Regions from separate parts of the Paracerasibacillus soli genome, predicted to be linked through region 2. Evidence: riboswitches for the same ligand, from Rfam matches in the RefSeq annotation. Region 2 holds a riboswitch; the other holds the start of a gene.
The links. A riboswitch is a leader RNA that binds a small molecule or an ion and turns the genes downstream of it on or off. The one in region 2 is predicted to bind FMN.
Positions count from the first base shown of each region.

Region 1 (16,410 bases), on a different contig from region 2:
CGGGGAATACTCCACATTGGATATTACAAATACTTGTGTTGGTGAACTTTGTATTGATGGTAAAATGCTTACATTAACCTTTCAGGAGAAAAAAGTTGAACTCAGCAAAAATGAATATAGGCTGTTGAAAAAGTTGATGGATAATTATGGTGATTTTGTTTCGAGGGAGGAGCTAATAGAAGAAGTATGGGACTCCGTTACATTTGTTGATGACAATACATTGACCGTAAATATCAGCAGAATAAAGAACATACTTTATAGATTGGGGTTTGATGATATTATAAAGAGTAAACGAGGTGTAGGTTATATGTTTTATAATCCTACACTCATGAGGGATTAAGAATGTATAGTATAATATTTAGGAAGTTTATAAAAGATAGGGCCTTACTAATTTGCTTTTATATTATCAATATGGTTTCCGTCATTGCCTTTTTTCATTTAAGTGAACCACGAAACAAAGAGTTTTTTTACCCGCTATCTATTGGAATGTTTTTATTAATTTTATATTTAATCATTGACTGGTTCCGTTATTATCAAACAAACCGAGCAATCGAGCAAAAGTTAAGAAATCAATATGTTGAAATAGAGCCACACACGGAAGAGCAGAAAGCATTTCAACGCTTGCTGAATAAAAATATAAAGGAACATACGGGAAGATATAATAAAATGAGAGAGCAAAATAAAGAAAGGTACTATTTTCTCTCACATTGGATGCATCATCTAAAAACACCAGTATCCGTGATTGAATTAATTGTTGAGAAAGAAGTGCTCAATCCAGAGTGCCTAACGGAAGCATTGGAACTAATAAAACGGGAAAATAAGCGACTTCATACAAGTATTGAACAAGGATTAACAATGATTAGGATGGAGAGCTTTGAAAATGACATGGAACCACGAGCGATTGATCTTGTTGGTTCTTTAAGAAAGATGATTAACAATCGAAAGCATGAATTCATTTATAATCAGCTATACCCTTCCATTGAGTTTGAGGACGCATCAACTTTTGTCATTACTGATGAAAAATGGAATGAAATCTTATTGGACCAGCTTATTTCAAATGCTATTAAATACTCTTATACCCGAGGTGGGAGTAAAAAGATCTTCTTTCGTATTGCTGATGAAGAAGGAAATATTACATTATCAATAATAGATGAAGGAGTAGGAATTCCTAAATACGATATGGATCGAGTATTTGAACCGTTTTTTACTGGGGAAAATGGTAGACGAATCCGAAACTCATCTGGAATTGGTCTATATCTTTGCAAAAAAATTTCAGAAAAGCTAGGACAAACGTTAACGATTCAATCAGAAGTGTCAAAGGGAACAGAAGTCCAAGTAAAATACCTTACAAAATTGTAAGGTATTTTTAGTATAGACGATGGATGGTTTAAGCTACTTAAATTAATATACATAAAGGGAGGGTGAACCATGGATATACTACAAGCGAATCATTTAGTGAGGTTATATGGAGATGAGGGAGAAGCTGGTTCTGTGAGAGCTTTAGACGGTATCAGTCTTTCAATTAATAAAGGAGAATTTCTTGCCATCATGGGGCCATCGGGAAGTGGGAAAACAACCTTATTGAATTTATTAAGTGGAATTGATAAACCTACTTCAGGAGAAGTGATTATTTCTGGGAATGAAATAAGTAATATGGGTGGTGATGAACTTGCGCTTTTTCGCAGAAGACGACTTGGATTTGTATTTCAGGAGTTTAATTTGTTAGATAGCTTAACTGTCAAAGAAAATATTATGTTACCTATGATTTTAGAGAAAAAGATTGCTTCCTATATGGAAAAGAAGGCACTTGAGATGATGAACTTATTTAGGATAAAAGATATAGCTAATAAATATCCTTATCAAATATCTGGAGGGCAGCAACAAAGAGTAGCAGTGAGTAGAGCACTTGTAAATGAACCAGATATTATATTGGCGGATGAACCAACAGGAAATTTAGATTCTAAATCATCTGCGACAATCTTGGAATGCTTTGAGAAAATAGTAACAGATTTTCAAACAACTATTTTAGTTGTTACTCATGATGTATTTGCTGCAAGCTACTGTAATAAGGTCACCTTTATTAAAGATGGAAGAATTCATTCGCATATAGTGAAGAAGGGAACTAGGAAAGAATTTATAGATCAAATTATGGATAGTCTTGCGATTTTAGGGGGAGAAAGCAATGACATTTGAGCAACTTGTGTGGAAAATGGTAAAGGTAAATAAAAGGAAGTATATCTTTTACTTTTTATGCAATAGTTTTACTGTCATGGTCTTCTTTATGTTTTCAACAGTCTTTTTTAACGATAAAATAATTGATAATCCACAGTTTCAGCAAGGGATGAACGAAATACTAATCATTCCAGCGGTAGCGTTGTTTATTTTTACAGTATTCTTTATTAGTTACGCTCACTCTATTTTCATTAAAAGAAGGAAAAAAGAATTCGGTCTATTTATGACCTTAGGAATGTCTAATAGTGATCTTATAAAATTAATATTACTAGAAAATGTAGGGATTGCTCTTTCCTCTATTGCTACAGGACTTTTATCAGGAATTGTATTTTCACGTTTATTTTTTCTTATTTTAATGAGCAATGTGGGTATAACAGATATTCCCTTTTATCTTAATGGAATGATGTTTCTTTATACAATCGGGATATTTCTTATTGTTTTTATCGTTGCGATAGGAAAGTCCTTGTTCATGATGAAAACCTATGAACTTGTGAAAATCATGAAGTGGGATCGTATATCTGAAAGTAAGCCCCTTAAAAGTCCAGTTTTAGGTGTATTGGGAATAGCAATTATTTTATTTTCTATGTCAATTCTATATATATTTACTTATGAAAAGAAGTTTAACCTAGATCAGACAATATTTAATCATATATATGACTTGGGGGAAGGCACACCCTTTATTTTATGTACAATAAGCCTTTTTCTTGGTTTATATTTGGCTGTTTCCCGGTTTGGTAGTTTTTTACTTAAATATACTAAAAAGTATCCAAGCATCTATTATCGTAGACTCTTAACTTTAACGAGCATTGACTTTAAATTTAAACAACTTAAATCAACATTTATGCTTATTATTATTATGGCAATGGTGACTATTTTTTATAGCACCCTAACCTTAAACTTTTACTCTAGTGCTGAAAATATAGCGGAAGAACTTCCATACGATATTGCTTTTGTCAAAACGGAAACAAAAAATAACATCTCATTAGATGAACTTTCTGAAACATTTAATAATAACAATCATGTCATACTTGAGCATCATCTTATAGAGACATTTGATTATTTCGAGTTTAACCCCCAATGGAATTTTATGTACAGGTATACGTTTATGCCAGTAGAGAGTTTTAATAAAGTCTCAAAAACGAAGCTTCATATTAGTGAAGGACATTATATTTATTTGATTAGTTCTACTATTTCAGAGGAAAACAGTGATTATACAGAAGGGTTTAATTTTAACAATGGGGAGGAAAACATCTCGTTAGCTTTACAGGATATTGTTATAGAACCGATATTTGATTATCGTTTTCGTTATTATAATGCTGATATTATTTTAGTAAACGAGAGAGATTACGAGATGTTAAGAAATATCTTAGATGTATATCCTGCCGAGATACATTGGCTAGATATAACCGACTGGAAACGATCAGCTGAGGTGGTTAATGAATTAACGAAAAAATTACAGGAAAAAAATCAATTAACTCCTAAAATTGACGAGTATCCTATCGGGCAATTTTCTCCATACTCTGAAAAGGAGTTGTTAGTGCCCGTTTCAAAAGTAAATGAATACAATAGAAATAGAATAGATGGTGGATTAATATTTTTTGTATCCACATTTTTAAGTATCTTATTTTTCTTTGCGACGTTTATTCTAGTGTATTTGAATTTATTTGCGGATATTGAACAGGAAAGAATAAAATATCGAAAGTTATATAAGATAGGAATTACAAAAAAAGAGGTAAAAAAGATGGTTTCAAAAGAACTGAGAATTTTGTTCTTTTTGGCACCAATTATTGGAATCATTTTAAGCTATATATATATTATAACGATTGTTCAAGACGGTGGAGGTATTATGTCTAAACCTATCCTGATTGTAAACTTTTTAACAATTGGAGGTTTATATCTACTCTTGCAAATCATTTACTATCTCTTTGCGAAAAGGAAATATTCGAATGAGATCATAAGTTAGGTAATCTTATCTCTTAAACTTTTTTTAACTATGTATTTACTATAATAAGCACCCTTCGTTAAAAGATTTAAATGTGCACAAGCAGTGAATAATATTAGCAAAATGTATTCAACTAACATCTATCGTGTTGGTTCGAACTGGTTCAAGTAGTGTCAATTCCAATCCTTTTTCATACACTTTTATCTATACGACAATTCCCAAAACGTTGGAACAAATGCTGTCGTATCAACGGCTAGCATGTGCTTTTTGATGCAAATTTGAATATAGCGTATAAATTTACTTTAAAGCACTGGCAGGAATGTCGGTGCCTTTTTGTGTCTTAAAAGTTATTAAGGATAAAAAGTACTAAATTTAACTAATATGTGTATATTAGATACATTAAGATTATTTTATTGAAAAACGATTCTTACTAGGAGCGGTGTGATGTCACCAATCAGAGGAATTAAAAAGTTGCCAGCTAGTGTGAATAAAGAGTTAGCATCAGAACTGTTTATAAAGTTAGCGCTCGTGTCGTCAAATATAAGTAGATTAGATGAAAAACTAAGACATTCTGTTGTAAAAAGTGATTTAGTTAATACACTCGCTTTAAAAGAATCTGTTCAATCGACCAAAATTGAAGGCACTCAAGTTACCTTCACAGATATGATTAATGACAAACATATATCTAAACAAAAAGCAGAACATAGAGAAGTTCTAAATTATCGTAAAGCGTTAGCGCTTGGACAAGAACGAATTCAAAACGGCTATCCTCTTAAAACTCGTCTCATTTTAGATCTTCATAAGGTGTTGATGAAAGATGCTAGGGGGACGCATGCAAGTAGTGGAGAGTTTCGAAAAGTTCCTAATTGGATAGGACCCACAAAACGATTTGAAGATGCAGTTTATGTTCCTGTAGATGCTGATGAAATTGAAAACCATATGGAGAATTGGGGAATTTTCGCTAATAAACATCCTTATGGAGAAACGATGGATACCACTCATCTTTCGAAAGATGAATTTATTTTAGACGAAACTACTCATCCTTTATTAAAAGTTGCGATTCTTCATGCTCAATTTGAATCCTGAGTATGTATAAAACAGATGCTTGTATTTCTCAAAACGTTAATCACTTTGTTAATATACCAACATTTACAGAGCCTTTTTGGTTCAAGTTAGTTCAAATTAATATTAAGACATCAGCATTTTGCTGATGTCTTTTTAGGTTCTCCCTGTAACTAGCTTTAATACCTCGCCAAACGCTTCTCTTTTTTTCTTCCGGCTCTTCTATAGGGTTATAAGAGTAATTTAGTATTACCTAGTCTTAAAAAATCACCAGTGAGTTCATATCGCCTGTATCAATGGAAAAACTAGCCATATCCAACCGTTTCCCTTCATTGTCTAATCTCGATATTCTAAAGATAAACTTTTGCTTATCCTCATCTTGCAGATATATATCTGAAAGCAATCCTTCAAAAATTACGAAAATAACGGTCAATTCATTCACACATCGGTACTCCTCCTGTTGAATCGCTAAATAAAATATGTTACCTTAATATCATCTATAATGTCGAACTCCGATATTGTATTCCGATAATATGGCGATAAGAGGTGAATAAACTGGAAGATAAAATACTAAGAAAACTCTTCTTGGGTTTTATACAAATACATATTTTGCATCATGCTATGGAACATCCTATCTATGGTGCTTGGATGCAAGAAGAACTGCAAGAACACGGATATGAAATTAGTTCAGGAACCTTGTATCCAATTCTACACAGTATGGAAAAAGATGAACTTTTATTAAAAGAAAAGCGAAACGTAGAAGGGAGAATAAGGAAATATTACACGGCAACTAGCAAAGGTGAAGAAGTTTTCAATCAAGCTAGGGCAAAGGCTTATGAATTATTTAAAGAAATTAAATAGTTAAAGTTGGTGAAAATATGAATGAAAAAAAGGACAATAAGCTAAAAACTTGGCTAGAAATCTTAATAGTTTCTGTTAGACTTGGACTAACTTCATTTGGAGGACCTATCGCACATTTAGGTTATTTTCATGAAGAATATATCCGAAGAAGAAAATGGATGGATGAAAAAAGCTATGCAGACTTAGTTGCCCTTTGTCAGTTTTTACCGGGTCCTGCTAGTAGTCAGGTTGGAATTGGTATTGGTGTCATGCGTGGCGGAGTATTAGGAGGAATCATTTCGTTTCTAGGCTTTACACTCCCGTCCGTCGTTGCTCTTATTATTTTTGCCACCTTTCTTCATACTTTTGGAATAGAAGATGCGGGATGGATTAGTGGATTAAAAATCGTTGCTGTTGTAGTTGTCGCACATGCAGTCTTAGGTATGGCTAAAAAGTTAACTCCCGACCTTCAAAGAAAAGCCATTGCATTATTTGCATTGGTCGTCACTTTACTATGGCAGACAGCTTACACACAGATAGGTGCCATCTTAATAGCGGGGATTGTTAGTTTTTATCTATATCGACAGGAAACTATTCAGGAGGAACAATCGGAAGCCCATTTTCCTATTTCACGTTGTTTAGGATATTCTTGTCTAACCTTATTTTTTGGTTTGTTGATCTTTCTTCCTATACTACGTAACCTTACATCAATAGAATGGATTGCTTTTTTTGATAGCTTTTATCGTTCTGGTTCTCTTGTATTTGGTGGGGGGCACGTTGTTTTACCTTTATTAGAACAGGAATTTGTTCCTACTGGATGGTTAAATGAACAGGAATTTCTAGCAGGATATGGTGCTGCTCAGGCAGTTCCTGGACCACTATTTACGTTTGCAGCATATATTGGTGCGGTGATTAACGGCTGGAAAGGTGGTCTGCTTGCTATGTTCGCAATCTTTTTACCAGCATTTCTTCTTACTCTAGGCACATTACCATTTTGGGATGCCTTGAGGAGTAATCCTAAAATAAAAGGTGCTTTAATGGGGGTAAATGCCTCTGTTGTAGGTATCTTAATATCTGCGCTTTATCATCCAATTTGGACTAGCTCAGTTCTTACACCAATAGATTTGGTGCTAGCAGCAATCCTATTTAGTATGTTGGTATATTGGAAATTGCCACCATGGACTATTGTGGTTACAGGTGCAGCAGGTGGATTGTTAACGTCGTATATATAGAGGAATGAATCTAAAGCAAATCGATTTATTCTAAAATAAAAATCAAACTAGAATTGAAAGAAACCATTAAAAATATGTCTTTGAAGAAAAATAAAAACGATTAGTAAGGTGAGGTTATCTCTAACAAGAAAATGTCATCGTAAAGGCCATTCCAAATTAGGGATGGGATAGCCTTTCTCAACCTTTTATTCAATTACGCCAGATTGTGGGAGGTTCTTGATGGCTAAGTCAATTTGTTGAGCTTGTAAAGGGGAAAGATACTCCATAGCACAAAGGTAGTTATTTCCTTAATAGACTGACTACTAGATGTCAATTTCTACTAATGTTATAAGTAAACTACGACCCATATAAGTGATGCCGCAGAATTCCTTCTATTTTGTGCGGATTTAAAACGCCTCGAGGTTACCGGTAAGAAGCACGGTATTGTCATTGAACATGATAATCTAGAAAATTTCTTGATCGCAACCATCGATACTGCTCTTATAGCTCAAAATGTCATCACCGCAGCGGAATCACTTGGTTATGGCGGCTGTTATATCGGGGGTGTACGCAATAACCCGGATCCTATTAGCAGGATTGTAGGCCTACCTGACAAAGTGTCTCCTCTATTTGAATTATGCTTGGGCATCCCAACTGAAAAAAACAGAAGTAAAGCCAAGCCTCCCGTTGGATGCTATTGTTCATGAAAATCAGTATAACGAGGAAAAGTACGAAAAGCTACTTGATGACTATGATCAGACATTGGGCATCTATTATCAACAACGTTCTTCTCATAACAAACAAACTACATGAACTAAATCCATGACTGAGTTTATGAAGGAAAAAGGAAGAGTGCACATGCGAGGGTTTGTTGAGAGCAAAGGTTTTCATTTGAAGTAAAATAAAAACATTCGATGCTTATTTCTAATATGAACTAAATACTTCAACCTCTAACTTTAAGTTTAGACTTGTTATAGCTTTGTCTGCATACAAGCGTGTTGATTGCTTAATGAATATCGGGCATATCCTATCATTATACGTTGTATGCGTAGACCGACGAGAGACACAAAACTTCTGAACAAAAAAATGACACAAAAGCCTTTTTGGACTTTTGTGTCAAAAAGTGTTTTTTTAAACAACAGAAATTTGATAGGGTTTATGGCTGTCTTCTTAAAGTTAATCAATATTTACTAATGCTATGCATATTTATTTACAATATATTCTTATGTTTATATATCTTTAGTTAAAGTCTTTGTAAAGGTTCCCCATTTCTATTGCCCCTACAGCTGCCTCATAGCCTTTATTCCCTGCCTTTGTACCAGCGCGTTCTATGGCCTGTTCAATTGACTCTGTTGTTAGTACACCAAACATAATAGGTATTCCACTTTGTATTCCTAGATTTGCTACCCCTTTTGCAACTTCACTGTTTACATATTCAAAATGTGGTGTAGCTCCTCTTATTACTGTTCCTAGCGCAATAATTGCGTCAAAGCTACCCTGATCTGCTAATTTCTTTGCTGCAAGTGGGATTTCAAAAGCTCCTGGTACCCACACGACTGTCACATCTTCCTCATTAACTCCATGTCTCTTAAGAGCATCTCCTGCCCCATCCAGTAATTTGCTCGTAATAAAATCATTGAATCGAGAAACTACAATTCCGATTTTCAAACCTGTACCAACTAAGTTTCCTTCGAGTACTTTTTTCATAATCATATATCTTCCTTTCCTTCGTTTAAAAAGTTAATAAATGTCCGAGTTTTTCTTGTTTTATTTTTAGATATTGTTTATTTTCCCTCTTTAGTGGCATTTGTAGAGGAATCCTTTCGACTATCTCCAAACCGTATCTACTAAGGCCTGTCATCTTTCGAGGGTTATTCGTTAACAAACGCATCTTTTTCACACCAAGGTTACGTAATATTTGGGCGCTAATCTTATAATCGCGTAAGTCAGCTTGGAAACCTAACTTATGGTTAGCTTCCACGGTGTCGTAGCCTTCTTCTTGAAGTTTATATGCTTTTAGTTTATTGATGAGCCCAATTCCTCTTCCTTCTTGTCTCATATAGAGAAGGATGCCTTTCCCTTCTTGATTAATTTGGGAAAGAGCAGCATGAAGTTGAGATCCGCAGTCACAACGGTTCGAGCCAAACACATCCCCTGTTAAGCATTCTGAATGTACTCTTAATAGAACAGGTTCATCTGCATAAATTTCCCCTTTTACAAGTGCAATATGCTCCTTGTTATCACTTTTACTGGTAAAACCGATAGCTTTAAAATCCCCAAATTCAGTAGGAAGGTTAATTTCCACTTCTCTTTCTATTAATGTGTCATGCTCGAGTCGATATGCTATCAAATCTTTGATGGTAATTATCTTTAGATTGAACTTTCTTGCAATCTCTTTTAAGTCGTCAACTCGTGCCATTGTTCCATCATCATTCATGATCTCACAAATCACACCTACTTCTTTTGAGTTTGCTAGTCGCGCTAAATCGATGGCAGCTTCTGTATGACCGGGACGTTGTAACACTCCACCTTCCTTTGATAGAAGCGGGAATATATGTCCGGGTCGTCTGAAATCACCTGGTAGAGTCTGTTCATTAAGTAATTTTTGAATGGTCAAAGCTCTCTCAAATGCACTAATACCTGTTGTCGTTTCAATATGGTCAATACTAATAGTAAAGGCTGTTCCGTAACTATCTGTGTTAACTTCTATCATTGGTTTAAGTTCTAGGGTATCTGCAATTGATTCAGATATTGGTACACAAATGAGCCCTCTTCCCTCTTTAGCCATAAAGTTAATCATTTCTGACGTTGCAAACTCACCTAGCCCTACAAAATCTCCTTCGTTTTCACGGTCTTCATCATCACAAACAATAATAACCTTACCTGATTTTAAATCTTCTAATGCTTCCTCTATTTTATGGAACATCGCTTCTATTACCCCTTCCTATTGTTTCGTGTAGAAGATTATCTTCTGTTTACATAAATCCGCTTTCTTTGAGAAAGTCTATTGAAATACTATCTTTATAATTGTGTGAAGCCTTCCTCTCAAAAAAGGAATATACATATTTTCCAATCATATCGAATTCGATATTAACTTTGTCTCCTACATCTTTCAAACCAAGAACACTTTCCTTTGCGGTATGAGGGATGATGGACACGGTCAATGTAGTAGCAGATACCCCAAATATGGTTAAGGAAGTGCCGTCAATTGCGACAGAACCTTTATATAGCGAAAGATGATTGAATTCATTAGGATATTGCATGTAGATATAGATAGCATTTTCCTTTGTTTCTCTTTTGGAAATTTTTCCAACAGTGTCAATATGGCCCGTAACAAAGTGACCACCGAAACGACCATTAGCGTTCATAGCTCTTTCTAGATTAACTAGTGAACCTTGTTTCAACTCAGAAAGTGAAGTGCTGTGAAAGGTTTCCGGCATAATATCCAAATAAAATGAATCATGATTAAAATTCGTTACAGTTAAGCAAACGCCATTCACTGAAATACTATCTCCAAGTGTTATATCTTCTAGGACCTTCTTTGCTTTAATATTCAGGACGAGTGTGTTCCCATGGGGTTCTATTCTTTGAATGGCCCCTAATTCTTCAATTATTCCGGTAAACATTCTTCATTTTCCTCCCTATGAAGTGGTTTTGCCGTAATTTTAATATCCGGCCCTAACTGTTTGATTTCTGTAAAGTGTAGTTGTTTTCCTAATTTCACAAGACTAGGACCTATTCCTCCAACAAATGAAATAGCATCCTTGCCACCAATAATTTTTGGTGCAATGTAGGTAATAATTTGTTGATAATTATTTTCCTCAATAAATGACGCATGAATTTCCGATCCGCCTTCTACAAGGACAGAAATAAGCTTTAGGTCACCTAGTTTTTTCAAAACTTCTTGCAATGAGATGGCTTTCCTGTTTTGAGAAATAATTGTTACACCAAGTCTTTCAAGTTCTATTTTCTTGTTTAAATCAATCTGGCTTCCTGTAAAAATGATGGTTGTCGCAGAACGATCTTGCACAACATTTGCAGACACTGGAATTTTTAAGTTCGTGTCCAATACAATTCGAATGGGATTTTTTCCACCACGGGGTCTTCTGGTGGTTAAAAGAGGGTTATCCTGTAGGATGGTATGATTACCTACTAGTATTGCATCATGTTCGTGACGAAGATGATGTACATCTTGTCTTGATTCAGGAGAGGTAATCCATTTACTGTCACCTGAATTTGCTGCTATCTTACCGTCTAGTGAAATGCCTGCTTTAATTGTTACGAATGGAGTGTTTGTTTGAATAAAATGAAAAAACTTTTCATTGAGCTGCATCGCTTCTTTTTTACATAAACCAATCTCAACCTCAATACCTGCTCTTGTTAACTTCTCAACGCCTTTGCCTGCAACAAGAGGATTTGGATCTAAAGATGCTACAAAGACCTTTCGAATACCTGTTTTAATAATAAAATCAGCGCACGGAGGTGTTTTTCCATGGTGATTACACGGCTCAAGCGTCACGTACATAATGGCTCCCTTAGCAGAGATTCCGGCTTCGTTTATAGCATGGACTTCTGCATGGGGAGTGCCAGCCTTTAAATGCACGCCGGTTCCCACCAATTGGCCATCCTTCACTAACACGGCACCTACACTTGGGTTAGGACTCGTTTGACCTAAAGTAGAACGCGCTAGTAAAAGTGCGAGGTTCATATATTCACTATCATTCATTTCAAAAAGATACTCCCCTTTCGTGATTAAACTCTCCATACAAACAAATCTCCCTTACTAATTTTAGTAAGGGAGAAAAAAAGCAGTAACAAATAAACGTCAAAAAGCAGTACTTTTGAACAATTTGTTTTTCCTTCTCCCATCCAGACTTTTACTGTCGGCTTTGGAATTTTACCAAATCCACCGTATTCATAATATGTATGAATACGGGTTGCGGGCTAAGAGGTGTACCTCATCACCGCCGGTTGGGAATTACACCCGACCCCGAAGGAAATCCTATTGAATTACAGACGATTATAGCAGAGCTAATTCGTTTGTACAAAAATTTTGTTTGCTGATTTCTATCAATCAATGAATATCTTTTACGACATGATTTTGAATATAACCGGATTTAATGGCTTTATTTGCTAATCGAAATCATTTCTTAAAATCTACTTCATTAGAGCACGTCATAAAGGTGGTACGGTATTGCTTCTTTATCTAATTCACTAATACCTTTTCCTCATTTCATAGTTCTGTAACAGAAATAAAAGCCTTTATGATGGAATAGGACGCTTTATAAAAACGTTTTTAATAAACTTTTGTTTAAAGGCGATTACCGCGATTACCCTTTCGTTTTATAAAGACTATAACGAGAGCAATAATCAATAAAAGTAATATTGCATAAATGACTTTGGAGTACATTTCCATATATAATACAATTACTTCCCAAGAAGCACCAACTGAAGCACCTAAGTATACAAGAACAATATTCCAAATGACAGTTCCTAATGTTGTAAGAGGGAGAAATAATCCCAAATTCATACGTGACATACCGGCGGGAATGGAAATCAAACTACGAATTACTGGAACGAATCGACAAAAGAAGACTGTCCAAGATCCATATTTATCAAACCAATTATCTGCCTTATGAATATCATTTTTTGTTATGCGGAGGATATGCCCATACTTATTTACGATTTTCTCCATCCTTGTTACATCGAGTTGCAAGCCAATGATATATAGAACAATAGCCCCCATAACTGAGCCAGCTGTCGCTGATATAACGACACCTATCATACTTAGTTGAGATGTAGTTGTCATGAAACCTCCAAACGTTAGGATGACTTCGGAAGGTATAGGTGGGAAAATATTTTCAATTGCAATAAGAACCATAATCCCAATGTAACCAAATTCATTCATCATTTCAGTTAACCAATTTTCCATATTTATCTCCCAAGTTTATTTGTTGTTAGTATGTCATTTTAACTAATACAATTCCAGCAATTAACATCCCTATTGCCAATAAGGCGACAAATATATTCGCTGAAATAAGATCTCTTTTATTCAATTCATCATGATTATTGTTAATTTTTTCTTTGCTTTTAGTCATGAAATCAGTCCTTTTCAATTACTTTGATTCCTTGTCATCTTTTATAAATATCTACCGCTTAGGTATTTAATATCGTAATTACGGGTACAAACCAACATCACCCGGATTGATTGTAGTTCACATAAACAAGCGATGGACGCTATCATTATCCCTTGTTGTAGAATTGTATTTCTTTGTATGAATAGATAATAAGTGTCAGGGACCTACTCCTATATAAAAAGGCATAGGAAAAACACTTCTCATCTATTTGTAAATGGAAATATCACGAAGTATAAATATTTAAATATAGCCTGATAAATGGGATTTTTAATGTATTAGGGGAGATAATTAGATTGATGCTGCACTACAGTGAGAAAACCGGCAATTTCTCTAGAGAAAAATGCATGGTTAATAAACTTAAAAGGAATAGATTTTCCTAATAAGGTCTGTGTAGATGTAGTAGGGGGAAATAGAACTTCAATCTGCCACTTTTGGACGATAGTGTGGACCGATTCCGTTATTACATCAGAATTTGTAATTTTACTAACCATCGAGATAACGGGTTCATCTGTAGGATTAAGGGAATACTGTGCCATTTTTTCTGAAGGTCCTATGAATACCGAGAAAGAAATCAGTATTAGTAGCATACTAGACAACAAACACCTTTTCATCAACACCAAACCTCCTTTCATTCTGAATTCTATAGTATTATATAATAAGCATATATACAATATTTTTTTAATATTAAAGCTAGCTATATTGAATCTTTACTAGAAAATAATATGGGCATATCCGGTACTAATAATAGGAGGGAGAAAAGGTGAGGCTATATCCTCATGAAGTTATCGAATATATGATTGCGGGTGGGATGATTCTTTTCCTGCTTATTATCGCGGCAATTTTATATTGGGGGAAAAAGTTAAAGTTTGGATTTTACATATCAACTGTTGTTTTAATTGGAGTTATAACCTTTTTTATCATTCGTCCATTTTGGATAGAACATCAAATTAATAAGAAATCCATAGCTTTAGAGGAATATTTGCAAGCGCAATATCCAGATACTACTTGGACTATCTCCGCAATCAATTTTCGAGGAAATAAAACACAGAATCCGTATTATTTACTTGTAGAATTTTCGGATGACCCTGGCAATATCTATTATTATTATGTATATAAAGATGGGTCGACAAAGCAGATGGGCGGAGAAAGTGGCGGGTCCTTTTTATCTGATCAAAAGTATTATGAACCGGATGAGGATGTACCCTATCCATAAAGTCATCGCCTATAAGACCCATACCTCCATATTTGTCGATAAATCTATATAATTCAAGAACGTGACATCAGACCTATTTATTTTTATTGATTTTTCTAAGTAAGCACTAAAAGCCTATTATACAAAATGTGTAATTCATTATTTTTATCCTACTATAATTTAACTTTATGACTGATAAATCATTTTTATATGCAATAATGCCGTATCAGCATTGCTTCATCATAGGCTATAAGCACTATTGTAAAATACATACAAGCCCATTATAATTATAGCGCATTCTTAGCGACCCCCCATGAAGTTTAGGGATTTTAGGAATGTGTCAATCAGTTACCAGGGAGTACACCATTACTTTTTGTCTAAAAGGTAGACAAAGTAAATTACTCTCCATAAGGGTAACTTTTTTTGTGTACTCCTTGGGAAATTCTATGAGGAGGAATAGGTATGAAGGTAGTTGCGGCTGCAGCTATAGCGGCCATGTTATTGACTGGTGCAAATGAGCCAGTTAATGCCTTAACGCAGGACTTTAGCGTTAAGAGTTTGACGATGCAATTGGATGATGAAGGAGGTGTTAAACAATCCAATCAAGCAATCGTACAGAAGTTTCATCTATATAACAGTGATTTACTAGATGACTATAATAAGGAATTTAAAATGAACATGGATAATATCCAGTCGATTACGAATAACGGTGGGGACTATCCAGGATCACCACTTAAAAATGCCATTGATGGTGATATGAACACGCACTGGGAAACAGGAAAACCTAATAGCGCCATATTCTCTAATGAGGTTGAATTTACGTTAAATAAGACAACAACATTAAATAGAATTGTATATACTGCTAGACAAACAGGTGCAAAGGGGAAGGGGTTTGCCCAAGCGTTCGATATCTATGGTTCAACAACAGATACTGGCGATGATTACACACTTGTCTCAACAGGTTCATATTTAGGTTCTACGGGAGACACCATAGAAATTCGATTTGAACCGACTACATTTAAACGTCTGAAATTTGTATATAAAGATGTGCATCAAGAATGGGCAAGTGCAGCGGAATTTCAATTTTATCAAGAAGATATCGTTTCTGAAAAGATGGAGCAATTATTTACAGATGACACGTTTAGCTCCGTCAGTAAAGAGTTTCGTACAATCGAGGCACTAGACAAACTAGAAAAGGAAGCGCAAGGTCATCCGCTATACAAACAATTTAAAGAAGATATTGATAATGCGAGGATTTTATTAAATAGCTCCAAGATAACAGCCACTACAGCTGAAACAAAGGCATTTAATTATTATGCCAATGCACCATATACGCAGTTATTTCAGATGGATTACGAAAATATCAAAAGTATCCGAAATAACGCGGGACACTACAGTAGCGCTGTAATCGAACATGCTGTTGATGGTGACTTACAAACTTATTGGGAAACGAATAGGGCCAATGCGAATGACTTCACAAATGAAGTGGAAGTAGAATTTAAAGAAGCTGTGGAAGTCAATCGACTTATATACGGCGCCAGGCCATCAGATAATAAAGGTTTTGCTGAGGAATTTGAAATCTATGTTTCCCAAACGTCTAAAGGGGATACATATCAACTTCTATCAACCGGAAAACATAAGATAGTAAGTGGATTAGTAGAAGCAAAGTTTAAACCAACTACAATGAAGCGAGTTAAATTTACGTTCAAGAAATCAAATCAGAACTGGGCTACTTTATCTGAACTAGCATTCTATAAGGAAGACGTTGTAGCAGATCAAATAGATGATATGTTT
Region 1 is NZ_JBHLWL010000022.1:301,624-318,033, forward strand. Features, by position in the region: gene ACFFIS_RS08135 (response regulator transcription factor) at 1-340, shown strand, start outside; gene ACFFIS_RS08140 (sensor histidine kinase) at 343-1,359, shown strand; gene ACFFIS_RS08145 (ABC transporter ATP-binding protein) at 1,429-2,193, shown strand; gene ACFFIS_RS08150 (FtsX-like permease family protein) at 2,183-4,195, shown strand; gene ACFFIS_RS08155 (Fic family protein) at 4,619-5,260, shown strand; gene ACFFIS_RS08160 (hypothetical protein) at 5,496-5,678, opposite strand; gene ACFFIS_RS08165 (PadR family transcriptional regulator) at 5,792-6,097, shown strand; gene ACFFIS_RS08170 (chromate transporter) at 6,115-7,308, shown strand; gene ACFFIS_RS08175 (nitroreductase family protein) at 7,764-7,994, shown strand; gene ACFFIS_RS08180 (nitroreductase family protein) at 7,918-8,100, shown strand; gene ribH (6,7-dimethyl-8-ribityllumazine synthase) at 8,527-8,994, opposite strand; gene ACFFIS_RS08190 (bifunctional 3,4-dihydroxy-2-butanone-4-phosphate synthase/GTP cyclohydrolase II) at 9,020-10,213, opposite strand; gene ribE (riboflavin synthase) at 10,263-10,913, opposite strand; gene ribD (bifunctional diaminohydroxyphosphoribosylaminopyrimidine deaminase/5-amino-6-(5-phosphoribosylamino)uracil reductase RibD) at 10,898-12,013, opposite strand; FMN riboswitch at 12,141-12,289, opposite strand; gene ACFFIS_RS08205 (DedA family protein) at 12,599-13,219, opposite strand; gene ACFFIS_RS08210 (hypothetical protein) at 13,245-13,385, opposite strand; gene ACFFIS_RS08215 (hypothetical protein) at 14,185-14,637, shown strand; gene ACFFIS_RS08220 (NPCBM/NEW2 domain-containing protein) at 15,079-16,410, shown strand, end outside.
Region 1: another riboswitch for FMN. It lies ahead of ribD (bifunctional diaminohydroxyphosphoribosylaminopyrimidine deaminase/5-amino-6-(5-phosphoribosylamino)uracil reductase RibD); the one in region 2 lies ahead of ACFFIS_RS09380 (ECF transporter S component).

Region 2 (16,410 bases):
GGGGGAATTTATCTCTTTATTAGGACCGAGCGGATGTGGTAAGTCAACGATACTATCTATTATTGCCGGCATCATATCACAGACTGAGGGCAGTGTCTTACTAAATGAGCAACCGCTTCGACATGCTGATACGACAATTGGTTATATGTTACAGCAAGACTACCTTTTTCCTTGGAAAACGATTATCGATAATATTCTCCTCGGTCCAAAGATTCGTAAAGAACTAACTACAAGTACGAAATCAGAAGCATTAATGTTATTAGATGAGGTTGGTCTACCTGATGTTTCAGAAAAATATCCAAGTTCATTATCCGGAGGGATGCGCCAAAGAGCTGCACTCGTTCGAACACTTATTACGAATCCAAAAATTCTTTTACTAGATGAACCATTTTCTGCACTTGACTATCAAACAAAACTTAAACTTGAAGATCTCGTATATACATTACTAAAAAACTACCATAAAACAGCATTACTTGTAACGCACGATATAGGTGAAGCAATTTCTATGAGCGATCGTATTATTGTACTAGGCACAAATCCTGGTAAAGTTACTAAAATCTTTGAAGTGCCAATCGAGCTACGAAATACGATGCCTTTTTCCGTACGGAGGCATCCAAAATATCAACTCTTATTTGATAAAGTATGGGATGAGTTAAACAAAGCGGATAAAGAAACTGGAACATACTCAACTACACCATGATTGAAGGAGTTGAAGGCATGAACGATAAAACAGACCAACACCTTTTTGACAACTATAAGAAGGGTATTAAAAGCGAAAAACACTTCATTTACTTTTGGCAAGCGATTATATTAGTTGGCTTTTTTGTAATATGGGAGATAGCTAGTCGACTGCATTGGGTTGATCCTTTATTATTTAGTTCTCCATCTAAAGTTTTCACACTCTTGTTTGAAAAAATAAGCGATGGTTCTATCTTACTGCATACCCAGGCCACTTTATTTGAAACGGTATTGGGTTTTGTAATTGGAACGATATTAGGGATTATATTGGCTACGGTGTTATGGACATTGCCTAGATTATCAAAAGTAATGGACCCTTATTTAGTCATCCTAAACGCCATGCCCAAAGTAGCATTGGGACCAATTATTATTGTTGCATTGGGCCCTGGCTATATTTCGATTATTGCAATGGGAGCAATTATTTCGGTAATCATTACAACAATCGTCATCTTTTCTTCTTTTAAAGAAGTTGATCCTAACTATGAAAAGGTGTTAATTGGTTTTGGCGCAACAAGGTGGCAATGTTTTAAAGAAGCAATTTTTCCCGCAACATTGCCTGTGATGATTTCAACTTTAAAAGTTAATGTTGGTTTATCTTGGGTCGGCGTTATTGTAGGGGAATTTCTTGTTTCAAAAAAGGGATTAGGATATTTAATTGTATATGGATTTCAAGTTTTTGACTTTACACTCGTCATGTCCAGTCTTATTTTAATAGCCATCTTTGCAGCAATCATGTATAAGCTAGTAGAAAAATTGGAAAGTTGGCTCATTAAACATGCAACATAATCAATAGAAGGTGCCTTGCTGCTGGTACCTTCTATTCTGTAATACTCTGTAAGCTTTTCATACAGTATGTTAGTACATCGTCCTTCATTATAAAACTAAAACGTGGATTCACTTTAATATTAGCAGGTATCTTATGTAATGTAACGGGACCATTCGTTTCAAAATATGTATCTTGTTTCTCAAGTTCTGTAATATCCGCATAGTATACATTTTTGATGACATCTCCAGCTTTACCTTGCACATAATATTGTCCAAGATAATGTAAAGATTGTACAACTCCTCCTGTTTCTTCTTTTACCTCCCGTTTAGCAGCCTCTTCTGGTGATTCGCCACTTTCAACTTTTCCACCTGGAAATTCATAACCTCTTTGCTTATGATCAGTTAATAACCATTGCATTTCATATCGACATATCACCCAAACATGTTTTGGCTGTTTAGAAAATGGATCTATATCAAAGGATAGCCGTACCTTATTTTTATAATAATCTCTAAATGTATACATTTTTCTTCATCTACTTTCATTCCTTAATAAAATCTCGTGCATTTTATTTAATCGTAAAGTGAAACTTCAATTAGTGGGATTTTCGTACCCTCCCAAATGACTGTTAGTTAAACGAATCCGACTTTTACTGACTGTCGATCCCCTTCTTTAATCGCCTCGAATGATTGAAGTTTGTTCTTACAGCCTCTTGCGATAAAAATTTACCGGAGATAAGCCGTACATATTGTATCATACTACCGTGAAAGATGTAAAAATCGTTCTAAACATACTTTTTCTACTATACCTCCAATAGCCATTGTTCAAACCTCTTTTTTGTTTCATGAAAAAGGAAATAAAAAGGAATAAGGCACAATCCTTATTCCTTTCGTTTCTTATATTGGCCTATCTCCTAGTATGCCCATTTCCTCAATATGATCTTTTGTATGTTGATCGCCTAGTTGATATAATATTTCATATACTTCCGTCATTGCTTGATCATAATGCTCATTACCAGAATCATGGTGATATGGTATAAAGGGGATATGTGATCGCCAATATGCATCCATATTCGCCGCATCCACTTGATCCAATTTCGCCCGCAGTATACGAATCTCATCTTGATTCGCATGAATGACAATGCTGTGATTATTATACGATTTTGCTTCAGAAATTTCACCAGTTCCAATATTGACATAATATTGCCTTTTCTCCATCACCGGCCACCTCCTATGCATAATGTGGCCTTTTTCATTGAGAAGCATGCATGTAAATCAACCCTTATTTTCTTTACTCGCCCATTTTTTTAAAGTAGCACGCATGATTTTATTCGAAGCATTCCTTGGTAAGGCATCTACAAAATGAATTACTTTTGGTATTTTATATTTGGCTAGTTTTAACTGTAAAAAAGTTAAAACATCTGTTTCTGTCAAGCATTCATTTTTCCTTTTCACAATAAATGCTACTGGTACTTCCCCCCATTTTTCATCGTGGATCCCAGTAACACCTACTTCCTGAACCATTTTAATTTGTGAGATTACACTTTCAATTTCAGATGGGTAGATATTTTCACCACCAGAAATAATGAGGTCATTGCGGCGGTCAACTACATATAAAAAACCTTCTTCATCTACATAACCAAGATCACCTGTTTTTAACCATCCACTTTCAAAATTCTTTTCATTTGCTTCAGGATGATGCCAATATCCTTTTGTTACCATCGGACCTTTTACTTCAATTTCTCCTACTTGTCCGTTGGCATTTTGAATTCGTAATTGCGCTGGGAATAACGGTTTTCCAGCTGAACCTAACTTTGTCATCGCATCTTGCGGGCTAAGTGTTACTATTTGAGATGATGTCTCTGTCATACCATACGATTGAAAGACTGGAATCCGATGAGTCTTTGCCTGTTCTAGTAGTGGCTTTGGTACGGGCCCGCCGCCTAATAACATGCATCGAAAATGTTCTGGGAACTCATCGTCACCAAGGTGGCGAAGTAAACGCTGTAACATGACAGTTACGACAGATGCAATCGTTACGCCCTTATTCTTTATTGCATCATGTACAAGTTGTTCATTAAATTTTTCCATTAAATATACAGGCATACCATAAATAACACTACGAATAAAGATAGACAGGCCGCCTACATGAAAAAAAGGTAAAACAGCAAGCCACTTATCTGTTTTTGATAAGCCTAAATTCAACGCAGATCCAATAGCACTCCACCAATGGTTCCCGTAAGTATGGACAACACCTTTGGGAAACCCTGTCGTTCCAGAAGTATAAATAATTGTAAAGGCTTGTCCTAAATTAATCTCTGTTTTTAATCTTGTGTTATCTTCCTTCAAATCTTCTACTTCTTTAAAAGAACTTTTCATTACTTTTAATGATGTTGCTATTGTCTCGCAATCATCACTAAATATTAGCAATGACACATTGGCATCATCTAGTTGATACTGTACTTCTTTTGCTGTCAAGCGAGTATTAAGCAAAACTGCGCATGCTCCAACATAACTAATGGCATGAATTGCGATGATCATTTCTAGACCATTTTCAGCTAAAATAGCAACGTGATCCCCTTCCTTCATGCCAGCTGTCATTAATTTTCGAGCATAACTCATACTCTGTTGTTCTAATTCTGAAAATGTGATTGTCTTTCCATTTACAAGTTCGATGGCAGTTTGTTGAGGAGATAGTGCTGCTTGTTTTGTTAACCAATGTGGTATTATTTCTGACATCATGGTGCCTTCCTTTCCTTATATAGATCTAGCCTAGTTAGCCCTAGACCATTCATTACACTATCGAAAAAGTTCAAAAACCTTTGCCAAAGTTAGCAAAGGTTTTTAACTTATTAAGGGAAACGAGGAAATTGACCAAAGTCAGGTTTTCTTTTTTCTTTAAAGGCATCGCGACCTTCTTTTGCCTCATCTGTTGTGTAATACAATAGTGTAGCATCTCCGCCCATTTGCTGTAATCCGGCAAGTCCATCAGTTGCAGCATTAAATGAAGCTTTTAAGAAACGTAATGCAGTAGGTGATTTATCAAGAATCTCAGCACACCATTGCAATGTTTCTTCTTCTAATTTGTCCAATGGCACTACTTTGTTTACCATGCCCATTTCATATGCTTCTTCCGCATTGTACTGACGGCATAAATACCAGATTTCACGAGCACGTTTTTGTCCAACCATTTCAGCAAGTAGACCAGCACCGTAACCTGCATCAAAACTTCCTACTTTCGGACCTGTTTGGCCGAATATTGCATTATCCGCCGCAATCGTTAAATCACATACGATATGTAATACATGCCCACCGCCAATTGCGTAACCTGATACCATCGCGATAACTGGTTTCGGAATAGTACGGATTAGACGTTGTAAATCTAATACGTTTAGGCGTGGAATATGGTCGTCACCAACATAACCTCCATGGCCACGTACCGACTGATCTCCACCAGAACAAAATGCTTTTTCTCCTGCTCCTGCTAAAATAATGACACCAACGGAAGAGTCATCACGTGCATCCGCAAAAGCATCAATCATTTCGTTCACTGTTAAAGGTGTAAATGCATTACGTTTTTCCGGACGATTAATCGTGACCTTTGCAACGCCATTATATTTTTCATAAATAATTTCTTTATATTCTCTAGCTTGTTCCCATTGTACTACCATATTTATCCTCCTAATTATTATGCTTCATCTATTTTGCAGTATAAACGCATTTACTATTTTACCAAACTTTTGCGGATCTTCCACGTGAATTGCATGTCCAACATTTTTCACGATGACAAGTTGGCTGTTTTTAAGCTTTTCGGACATCTCTTCATTTATATGAACAAACTTCGGATCCCTTTCACCAACAACTAGTAATACTGGTTTTTTCCAATTTTGTAAATGATTCCACCAACTCGGTTGGATGCCTGTTCCCATTCCTTGTAGCGATTGGATTAAACCCGTTACTTGTTGGGATAGCCTTTCCTGTCTTATTTGCTCTTTTACTTTTTTGGGTAACGTTTGCTGTGTATGAAATAATGGAATACCTTCCCAATAGTCAATAAATGAAACAAGTCCATCCTCTTGCATTTTTTTTATTAGTTTATCATCACTTTTAATCCGAAGATTGCGCTCTTGCTTTGTTTTTAATCCTGGAGAAGCACTCTCCAACACGAATGACTTTATATATTCAGGATATAACATTGCAAAAGACAAAGCAGTTCGTCCACCCATCGAGTAACCTAACAAATGAACGTTCTTTAATCCTAATGTTTGAAAAATAATAGCAAGATCATCACAGCACATTTTCATTGTTTTAATCGTTGGTGTCATTGTTTTGCCGTGACCTGGCAAGTCTATCACTACAAAACGAAAACGATCTTGATATCCATCTATCAAAGTTGACCATGTCGACACACTGCCAGTAAAACCATGAAATAAAACAATCGTTTCACCTTGATTACCATATATCTCACAGTGATATACACTGTCACCTACATGAACTTTCATTTACTCACCTATTATCTGTATTAATTCATCATGAATGCCATTCCAAATTTCTTGATGCCATCTTGCATTTTCCTCGCGGTCTGTTTTGACTTCTATAACAGATAGCCCTTTACGTTTGTAACTTGCCTGTAAAGCTGTTACTAATTCGGCATCCGAAGTAGCTTCACTATAATGTCCACCATACATCTGAACGGCATGCTGAAATTCAATATGTAACGGTGTACCAAATAGCAATTCAAAATGTTGACCATTTTTTGCTTGTGGTAAAAATGAAAATATACCGCCACCATTGTTATTAATAAGTAATATAGTCATATCTATTTCGTAATGCTTTGTAGCAAGTAACCCATTCATATCATGGAAAAATGATAAATCTCCTAATAACAAACTCACACGTGTATGACTTGCTGCTGCACCTAAACCACTAGATATCATACCGTCGATTCCATTTGCCCCACGATTTGCTAAAACAGAAATACTTTTCTTTGTTTTCATAAAGAATGTATCTACATCACGAATTGCCATACTATTTCCAACATACAACGTCGATTCTTGGGGCAATTCATCTATTAATGTATGAACCGCTTTTCCTTCTGTCAATTGTCCTGAAAAACTTTCTTTTACAACTTGTTTTGCTCGTTCATTTGCATGTTGCCATTGTTCTGCCCAAGTTTTATCTGTTGATAGTTCATAGCTTTGCATGTCCTCACAAAAATAAATCGGATCCGAGAAAATATATTCTGTTGCATGACCAACAGGATCTCGAAAACCACTTTGTTTTTCAACTACGAAGTGGGCCGCATCAGCATGCTCCTCCACAAAAAACAAATATGGTTTTGAAATAGGCATCGCACCAAAACGAATAATAAAGTCTGGTTTAAAATATTGCCGAATTTCTTTTGATTTTAAAATTGCGTCATACGATTCAATAATAAGGGAATGTTCACTGGCTGATCGCATTTGACTTAACGGATCAGCAAGTATCGGAATGTGCCATTTTTCTGCTAAACCAAGTAGGGCCGAACGAATGCCTTCATCTGGTTGCGGACCGCAAACAATAAGGCCACGTTTTTTATCCGCTATAGTAGCAATGAACTGCTCCACTTGTTCCACACTTAATTTCTTTTTTCCATGGTGTGTTGGTGCATAGGATGACGTTTTTGCTTCCCCCCATAAATTTTCTAACATTAAATTCGGTACTAACGGCTCCCGTAGCGGAAAGTTTAAATGAACTGGACCTTGATTGTCTTCCATTGCCGTATGAAACGCGCGTGCTGCCTGACTTCTAACATAGGTAAGCATACGCGGTGTTGCTTCTGGTAATGCCATTTCATGAAACCACTTCACATATTCTCCATATAAATTAATTTGCTGAATGGCCTGCGGTGCCCCAACATCTCGTAATTCATGAGGTCTATCTGCTGTTAGAACTATTAGCGGTACACGACTGTAATGTGCTTCTACAATTGCGGGGTAATAGTTTGCGGCTGCTGTACCTGACGTACATACTAAAGCAACAGGTCGCTGCGTTTTTTTTGCCAAGCCTAACGCAAAAAAGGCGGCGGAACGCTCATCAATGATAACCCAATCTTTTATGTTTGGGTGTTCAACCATTAACATCGCAATTGGAGTTGAGCGGGACCCTGGAGAGATTACAACATCAGTTAATCCAGTCCGTGCTAATTCATCTACAAATTGCCCTATATATTTGGTTAAGTTTTCTATGTGATCCATGATTGTTACTTGCCTCCTAAAACTGTTTGCATCGGTAAAAACTTTAAACTTGTTTCCTCGAATTCCGCTTCAATATCGGAATCTTTTACGATACCACATCCAGCAAAAATAGATGCCTCATTCCCGCTTATCAGTCCTGAACGGATTGCAACAGCAAATTCCCCATTCATTTGCTGATCAACCCAACCTATTGGCGCACCATACCAACCACGATTTAACGGTTCCTGTTCACGAATAAATGCTAAAGCTGTTTCTGTTGGTGTACCACCTAGTGCCGGTGTAGGGTGAAGCTTTTGCACAATATCAAATATTGTAAAGTGCTGTTCTAACTTTGCTGTAACGGGCGTGTATAAATGTTGAATATTTTTTAATGGATAAACGACCGGCTTTTTCGGTATATTTAATTGTTTACAGTAAGGTGCGATTGATTCCTTAATCATTTTTACAACAAATTGATGTTCTTCAATATTTTTTGGATCTTGCAGTAAACCATATCGTATTTGCTCATCTTCATCCGGCGTTTTCCCTCGAGGAGCCGACCCAGCCAAACATGTCGTTAATAATTGTTCATTTTCAACACGTACTAATCTCTCGGGCGTTGCACCAATAAAACAAGATTTTTCACGAACATATGCAAAAACATAACTATTTGCTTGTGTTTGTAATAGTCTTTTTAAAACATGTGCAATTTCAAAATCATCAGCCGCCTTTATGCGAAGCTCACGGGCAAGTACAATTTTTTCAGCTATTCCTTCCCGAATCAAATTTTTAGCACGCTGTACAACATTTTTCCACTCATGGGTAGCCACTTCTTCTTCGTTTATCAATTTATTATCAGTAAAATGACAAATCGGATAGTTCCATAGTGCTGCTTCTTTTTTCATATATTCCTTTACAACCGTATCCGCGTGATCTTTGTGTCGAACCAACAAATTAGTTGTTAAATAATAGTCGTTTTCTTCTAATTGACTGAATAAAAATTCTGGTACAAAAAACTCACTATCAGGGAAGTCCTTCCATAATGCTCCGTTTTCTTGCTTCGAATCAAAATTCATTCCACCTAATACGAGCAATCCAGTACCTTTTTTTTTAACCGGACAATACGTAACAGCTTCAGCAAACATCTTACCTAAAGCCGCCTTTGTTTGTTCAATCCGTTTTTTACCATTCCCATTCACTTTAATTAACTCTCCAGCTGCAACAAGTGTCAACGAATTGTCCGCTGTATGCCAAAACGCACTTTTTGTATAGGATTTACGAACTGCTTGAAAAAAATGTATCGCATCAAATTGTTCCACTTTCTTGGTGTAGCTAACTAGCTTTTGTTGACCTTCCCCTATATCGTCTAATGCTTTTTGTATGAGTTGTTGTAGTTCTTTTATCTCTGTAACCATATTGAAAATGCCTCCGTCTTGCATATAGTCTATTTCTATTCTATTCTCTTTCTTTATCTTTCTCAAGAATTGGGTAGTTCTTATCATTTACTATGCCTATTTGTAAAGTAGTTATCGGGGAGTTAGACAACGTTTTAAAAGGTAAATAAAAGGCTGTTCTATCATTAATGGATGCTTGCTAGCAAAACACAGTTGACTGAACACGCCTTAAAGGATGGAAAGCGGAACTTGAAGATGAAAAGTCGATGCAGTTTATTTTAAGTTAGAAGCATAGATTCAATTATATTGACACTTAATTTATATTTCCATAAACTTAAGATTGATATTTAAAATACAAGGGGAACAACTATTATGCCAAAAGAAAAACATATCAGACATGCTTTAAAAGAAAGAGATGGGTTTCACGTTTGGTGGCGCCTGCTCAGACCACATACATTAACTGCTTCTTTTATACCGGTTTTTATCGGTTCCATGTTAGCTTTTCACGAAGGTACTATCCACATAGTCCTATTTCTAGCAATGCTATTAGCTTCAATGCTCATCCAATCAGCAACAAATATGTTCAATGAATATTATGATTATGTAAGAGGCTTAGATCATGAAGGGTCAGTAGGAATCGGTGGAACAATTGTACGAGATGGTATTAAACCAAAAACAATCCGTAACATTGGTATACTCTTTTTCATCATTGCAATGATACTTGGAGTTTATATTTGTATCGAATCTAGCTGGATGATTGCTCTAATCGGTTCCATTTGTATGCTAATTGGCTATTTATATACTGGTGGCCCTTTACCAATTGCCTATACGCCATTTGGAGAATTATTTGCGGGTTTATTAATGGGGACAGTCATTATTTGTATTAGTTACTATATCCAAACAATGACGCTTTCATCTGATGTCATCCTAATTTCGATACCGTTTGCTATATTTATCGGGGCTATTTTAATGTCAAATAGTATTCGTGACCTTGACAATGACAAAGAAAATGGTAGAAAAACATTAGCCATTTTATTAGGCAGAAAAAATGCCATTCGTTTTCAAGGTAGTATATTTGCAATTGCTTATACTCTAACAATCTTGTATACAGTACTAAAGATTCTTCCATGGTGGAGTTTATTAACTTTACTTAGCATACCATTAGCCATTAGTGTTATTAAAAAGTTCCAAGGAAAATCGACACCATTAGAAATGATGCCAGCAATGGCCGCCACTGGTAAAACAAATACTATATTTGGCTTATTACTTGGAATATCACTTATCATTGATAAAATAGTGAGTTAAGGGGATGAGGGGATGGAAATGAATACTGAACACACACTTTTTGAAGCTTTAGGAATACAAAGTAAAATATTGGAAAAGGATTTAGTCGTCTTAACGATGCCGGTAGATGAAAGAACACGCCAACCAGCTGGTTTTCTTCACGGTGGAGCAAGTGTTGCATTAGCTGAATCAGCTGCAAGTATTGGTGCAATTTTACATATTGATCGAGAAAAGTTTCATGTTTTTGGTATGGAGATTAATGCTAACCATATTAAAAGTAAACGAGATGGGGAAGTAACGGCAAAGGCTAAACCGATACATGTTGGAAGATCTACAATGGTGTGGGAAATTAATATAACAGATGAACAAGGCGATTTAATTTCTGTATCTCGCTGTACAATTGGAGTCGTACCGAGAAAAGACGCTTAATGCTTTGTTTAAAAGAGAGAGTGAAACTGTAACTAGTGGGGATTTTCACCTCCCTGCTGATTGCAGTTGAATGAATCGGACTTTTACTAGCTGTTGATCCTAACTCATCTATTACTTTTAGCACCTCAAATTCTTGAAACGTAAATTACCGACTGTAATCTGTGATAAATATAAAAAGAGCCAAACTATACACAATAGATGTATAATTCGGCTCTTTTTTATGATTTAGCTTTCGTATTTAAATAAACGATGCTATACCAACTTTTTAAATTAAAGCTGCAATACTGCTTAACAAAACTTTTTCTAGGAAAATTAGTCATTTTCATGAAAAATTTGCTTGTTTTTGTTCAATCCAGGTTCGCGTTTTAGTATAGATTGGAACGAATACAAGTGCGACAATGATTCCTTTTAAAAGGTTAAATGGTAATACCCCATACAACACCGCAAATCGCTTCACACTTTCTATCTTCATATCTTCCATTCCCATAAACCATGCATAAATTGGTAAAATGACAAGATAATTTAATACACTCATCGCGATTGCCATTATAATCGTTCCTGTAACTAAACCAGAAATAATACTTTTAACACCTTTATATTTATGATAAAGAACTGCAGCAGGCACAATAAATAATATACCAGCTAAAAAGTTGGCTGCAACTCCTACAGGTTCACCCGTACCTATTGCTAGGTATAATATGTTTTTAATCGCTTCTACCGCTATCCCCGCCATTGGCGAAAAAATAAGTGCCGCAAGTAGAGCTGGAATTTCACTAAAATCAATTTTTAAATACGGTGGTAGTAATGGTAACGGGAAGTTGAGAAAAATTAATAAAAAGGAAATTGTCCCCAGTAAAGATAAAATAATCAATTTTAATAGTTTAGATGATTGCTTGCTTTTTTGCATCACCCTATATCCCCCTTCATCTCTTTACCGATTCCACCTCGTGATGAAGGATAAGCCGACATGCATAAGAACAGAAAAAACCCTAAAGCGCTAAAATGGGGCTTTAGGGTTAAACATTATTTGTCCACAGTAAATAAATAGTGCATATATTAAACAATGCACAATTGGCTGTCTCGACATCTTCTCCCATCCAGACTTTCACTGTCGGTTCTGGAATCTCACCAGATCAACCACGAAGTTTTCACTTAGTGGGTCACGGACTTTAGAGTTCGTTCACTCTTTACCGTCGGTCGGGAATTACACCCTGCCCCGAAGATTGGAATCGATATGTTATTGTTAATTCCATTATACATAAGTAATCTACTTTTGCAATAGTTATGCATCCATTTTTCTAATAATATGACCTCATTATAAAGTGTAACTTCAATCTGGCAGAGCTTTTCCACTCCGCTATTTTTAATAAATAGCTTAGAACAAAAAAGATGTCTCGTGTTACACGAGACATCCCTTTTACTGTTATTATTTTTTCACAGCATTTGTTTCTTGTGATGAAATGAATAATTTACCTTCAGCTTTTGCACGAGCCTCGTTACCAAATTTGTCTTTACCTTGCACTTCTACAACTGCACCTTCTGCAACTAGATTACCCGGCACAGTCCAATAAGCAACGTAATGACCTGGTGACATTTCAAACATTGGTAGCTCTGTAACATTCTTTAAACTTGGCAAATTCGTAAGCGGCATATGAACAGTGAATGTAGCTTTCAATCCCGGCTCACTGTCGAATGATACAAGTACTGTTTGGCCTGCTTTTACATGCATATCTTCTGCTGGAGTAACATTTTCAACTTTTGGTGCTGTATATTTTGCTTCTAATACAACAGATTTTGTAGTACTATTACCAGCTAAATCAGTTGCTACAACTTCTATTGTATTTTCACCTTCGTCTAATAAGATTCGTTGTGAATAATTTCCATCTTTAACTTTCACTTCTTGACCATTCACCGTAACTTTATCAAGATTCGTATCTGAAACTGTCCCAACTACTGTAACTGTTTCGCGATTTGTCTTGTCCCCTTTTTGTGGAGAATCAATCGTAAGTTCTGGTGCTGTGGTATCAAGTGTGACCGTTACTGGTTCAGATTCATTTACCTCATCTTCATCAATTACAGTAACAGCAGTAAATTCGTTTTCACCCTCTGTTAATTCCGTATCAAAAGAGAATAGCCCATCATCACCAATTTCTGCAACCCCTACTTCTTCACCGTTATTCAATAACTTCACAGATGTAGTAGGAGACGCTGTTCCTTCAACTGTCAATGCCGGCTCATTTGTTACGTAATTTTCTTCTGGTGTTGTAATAGTTGCTTGCCCAACCTCATATGAGACACGTGCACGGATCATGTAGTTACCTTCATCAGTTGTTGCTGACCATGCACCGCCAACTAACTGATAACTACGTTCTGCAAATGGTCCATCTTCATCTGTAGCTAATCCTGGCGCATAAGGGTTATCTTGTGTTTGGATATAGACCATGTAGAAGTCACCGTCAACAACAATATTGTGTTCACTTAAATCTACTTCTGTCCATGTTCCATCACGATTTGCCTCTGCCTGAACCGGACCTGCTAACTTTTTACCTGGTAAACCACCAGCACCTGATGCGTCCCATACTTCTACAGCGAACTCTGTACCACCAGGAACTGGCCATTCAGTATCCCAGAATCGAAAGACACCATCTGTTACAATTGCGGTCTCTTTACCTTCTGGTAGAGACATTTTCATTGCCCAACCATTTCCTGCATCGTAGAAAGATAATGCGTTTTCTGCAGTTCCATCGTCATATGCGATTTCTCCACCCGGTACTGTGTAGAATGGTTCTAATTCAACATTTAAGTCTACGTTACCGTCTAAATTAACTTCAAGCTCTTTTTTATAAAAGTCACTTGCAACAACACGCAATGTATACGTTCCTTCGTATGCAGTTAACGTGAAGTTTCCATTTTCGTCTGTTTCTACTGGTGCAATATTTGCATCTTCAACTACTATTACAGTTGCACCCTCAATAGGATTACCAGTTTTTTCGTGTGTAACAGTACCAGTGATTGTAGCTTGTGGTAATTCATTCAGCGTAAAATTAGCTGTTACCGTTTGATCCGCTTCGATATTTACTGCTTTTTGTTCTGATGCATATCCATATGCATCTGCAACAAGCGTGTATTCACCTGCAGCATGAACAAATGAATAACTACCATCTGCTGGATTCGTATTAACAGAACGACCACTTTCTAGTACACTTACTTTTGCACCTAGTGGTAATAACATTGGTTTTACATCATGATTTTTTTCTACTTTCTCTGATGCAACTTTTGCCTTAGGCTTTTCATTCTTGACTGGTGCATTCTTTTCGACGCCCAAGCTTACTTTATTTGAGCTTGCTCCACTTTCCGCCGCTAATTCAACATCATCAATATACCAGCCTTCTTTATTTACACTAATATCAGAATAAGCGTAGAACCCTAAATATACACGTCCGCTATAGTCTGATAGGTCAACCTCAATATCTTCCCAACCGTTTGATTGTCCTTGGACCATATGGAGTTCTGTCCATTCTTCTTGATCCGTTGAAATCACAACATGTCCGTAATCCCAAGCACGGCCAGCTGAAGATTCTTCAAAGTTATGCCAACTCTTTAGCTTCAAATAAGCTCCTTCTTCTGGGAGTTCAACAGGAGGCATAACGAGTGTTGCCCTCATGCTACTATCATAGTCTCCACCTAGATTTGTTGCATATACCTTTTCTCCAGATGCAGCTTGCTCTGGACCTGTAGTAGGTACGCCCCACGCCCATGAGTCATTTTCTCCAAATGAATACCAACCGCTTGGACTTGATTCAAAGTCTTGGAAATATCCTACTGTAATTGCTTCATTAATCTCTACACTATATTCTTCTGTAAATGTTTCATTTTCATTGTAGTCTTTGGCATACCAACGATATGTGATAGATTCACCTTCCAAAGCGTCACCAGGAATTACTGCCGCAAAATTACCTGACTCTAATCCACCAGTCAGTTGTTCTGCGTCAACTTCTGTCCACTCATCTTGTGAATCTTTATAATGAAGTTCTACTTTATTAATACGCACATTGTCCGTAACTTCAGCCTGTAAATGTAATTTAGTACCTTCATATGCCTCACTTGGCGCTTCATGGTTAATGACAGGCGCTTCCTCATCATCCTCATAACGCGAAGCATCAAATAAATCAACATTGTCTATATACAATCCTGGTCTATTTACACTACCGTCTGAAGATGCCTTGAAGCCAATATAGACACGTCCTGAATACTCAGATAGGTCAAGAATCGTATCTTCCCAACCATTGGAAATACCACTAAACAAATGTATTTCTTCCCAATCCTTCATATCAGTTGAAACGACGACATGTCCAGAATCCCAATCTGTACCTGATGATGACTTTTCAAAGTTATGCCAACTAGTAATTTTTAAAAATACATCTCCCTCTGGAAGATCCATTGGAGGCATTACCAGTGTAGCATTGGTATTACTACTGTAATCACCAGATAAATTTGTTGCATAAACATTATCACCAGTTAAAGCACTTTCAGGACCTGAAGTAGGAACTCCCCACTCCCATGAATCGTTTTCTCCAAACGAATGCCATCCAGTTGGTTTCGTTGCAAAGTCTTCATAATATCCTGGTGTAATACCTTGTTTTATTTCAACTGTATACGCATCGCTTACGACAGTGTTATTACCAAAATCATTGATAGATAACGTATACGTCAATGTATTTCCAACTAGATCTTCTCCAGGAATCGTCGCTTTGTACTCTCCAGCTTTATAATTTCCAGAGATTTGCTTTGCTGGAACTGTTTTTGTTTCTCCACCATCAACTTGGTAATTTACTTCTACAGAAGTGACACTAATATTATCTTCCGCTTGGACAAAAAGCTCCAAATCCATTTCAGAGTATGTTACATTAACAGACTCATGCTCAAATGTTGGTGCCTCATTATCTTCTCCATCTTGCGTTACGACACCTTCAACATTTCCAAGTCCATCTAATATTGACGAAACTGCGTCAAATGCGTTTACAATACCATGACCATATCCATTATTCGGTGATTCTGGATATTGACTATCTGTTCTTGCAATTGCTGTATCAATTAAAACTTGTTCCATATCATCAACTGAGATATTGGCATTTACTTGACGTAGTAAAGCAGCAACTGCTGATACAGCCGGGCCTGACATTGATGTTCCATTCCATCCACCTTCATAACCACTTCCTGGCACTGAGGAACGAATATTCACCCCAGGTGCAGAGATATCTGGTTTAATTTCTCCATATGGTGATGGTCCACGTAATGAGAATGAAGCGATATTATCATTAATGTCCGTTGCACCAGTTGCAAAAGACTCTGGATAATTCGCTGGAACCGCAACAGATCCTGGTCCACCAGGGTTAGTTAATGTTGTATTTCCTGCAGAAAACTCTGGGAAAATGCCATGTGCACGCCATGCTCTAACTGCATCTAGGTACCACTCATCTAGCCCAGGTCCTCCACCCCATGAGTTATTAACAACGTCTGGAGCTAAATCTACACGGCCACCTGGTGCCAACATCCATTCAGCACCTGCTAAAAGTATTGCATCTGAA
Region 2 is NZ_JBHLWL010000026.1:57,041-73,450, reverse strand. Features, by position in the region: gene ACFFIS_RS09435 (ABC transporter ATP-binding protein) at 1-700, shown strand, start outside; gene ACFFIS_RS09430 (ABC transporter permease) at 718-1,524, shown strand; gene ytkD (RNA deprotection pyrophosphohydrolase) at 1,556-2,026, opposite strand; gene ACFFIS_RS09420 (hydrolase) at 2,398-2,718, opposite strand; gene ACFFIS_RS09415 (o-succinylbenzoate--CoA ligase) at 2,776-4,239, opposite strand; gene menB (1,4-dihydroxy-2-naphthoyl-CoA synthase) at 4,353-5,171, opposite strand; gene menH (2-succinyl-6-hydroxy-2,4-cyclohexadiene-1-carboxylate synthase) at 5,196-6,002, opposite strand; gene menD (2-succinyl-5-enolpyruvyl-6-hydroxy-3-cyclohexene-1-carboxylic-acid synthase) at 6,003-7,736, opposite strand; gene ACFFIS_RS09395 (isochorismate synthase) at 7,742-9,130, opposite strand; gene ACFFIS_RS09390 (1,4-dihydroxy-2-naphthoate polyprenyltransferase) at 9,482-10,414, shown strand; gene ACFFIS_RS09385 (hotdog fold thioesterase) at 10,433-10,822, shown strand; gene ACFFIS_RS09380 (ECF transporter S component) at 11,145-11,729, opposite strand; FMN riboswitch at 11,904-12,050, opposite strand; gene ACFFIS_RS09375 (S8 family serine peptidase) at 12,249-16,410, opposite strand, start outside.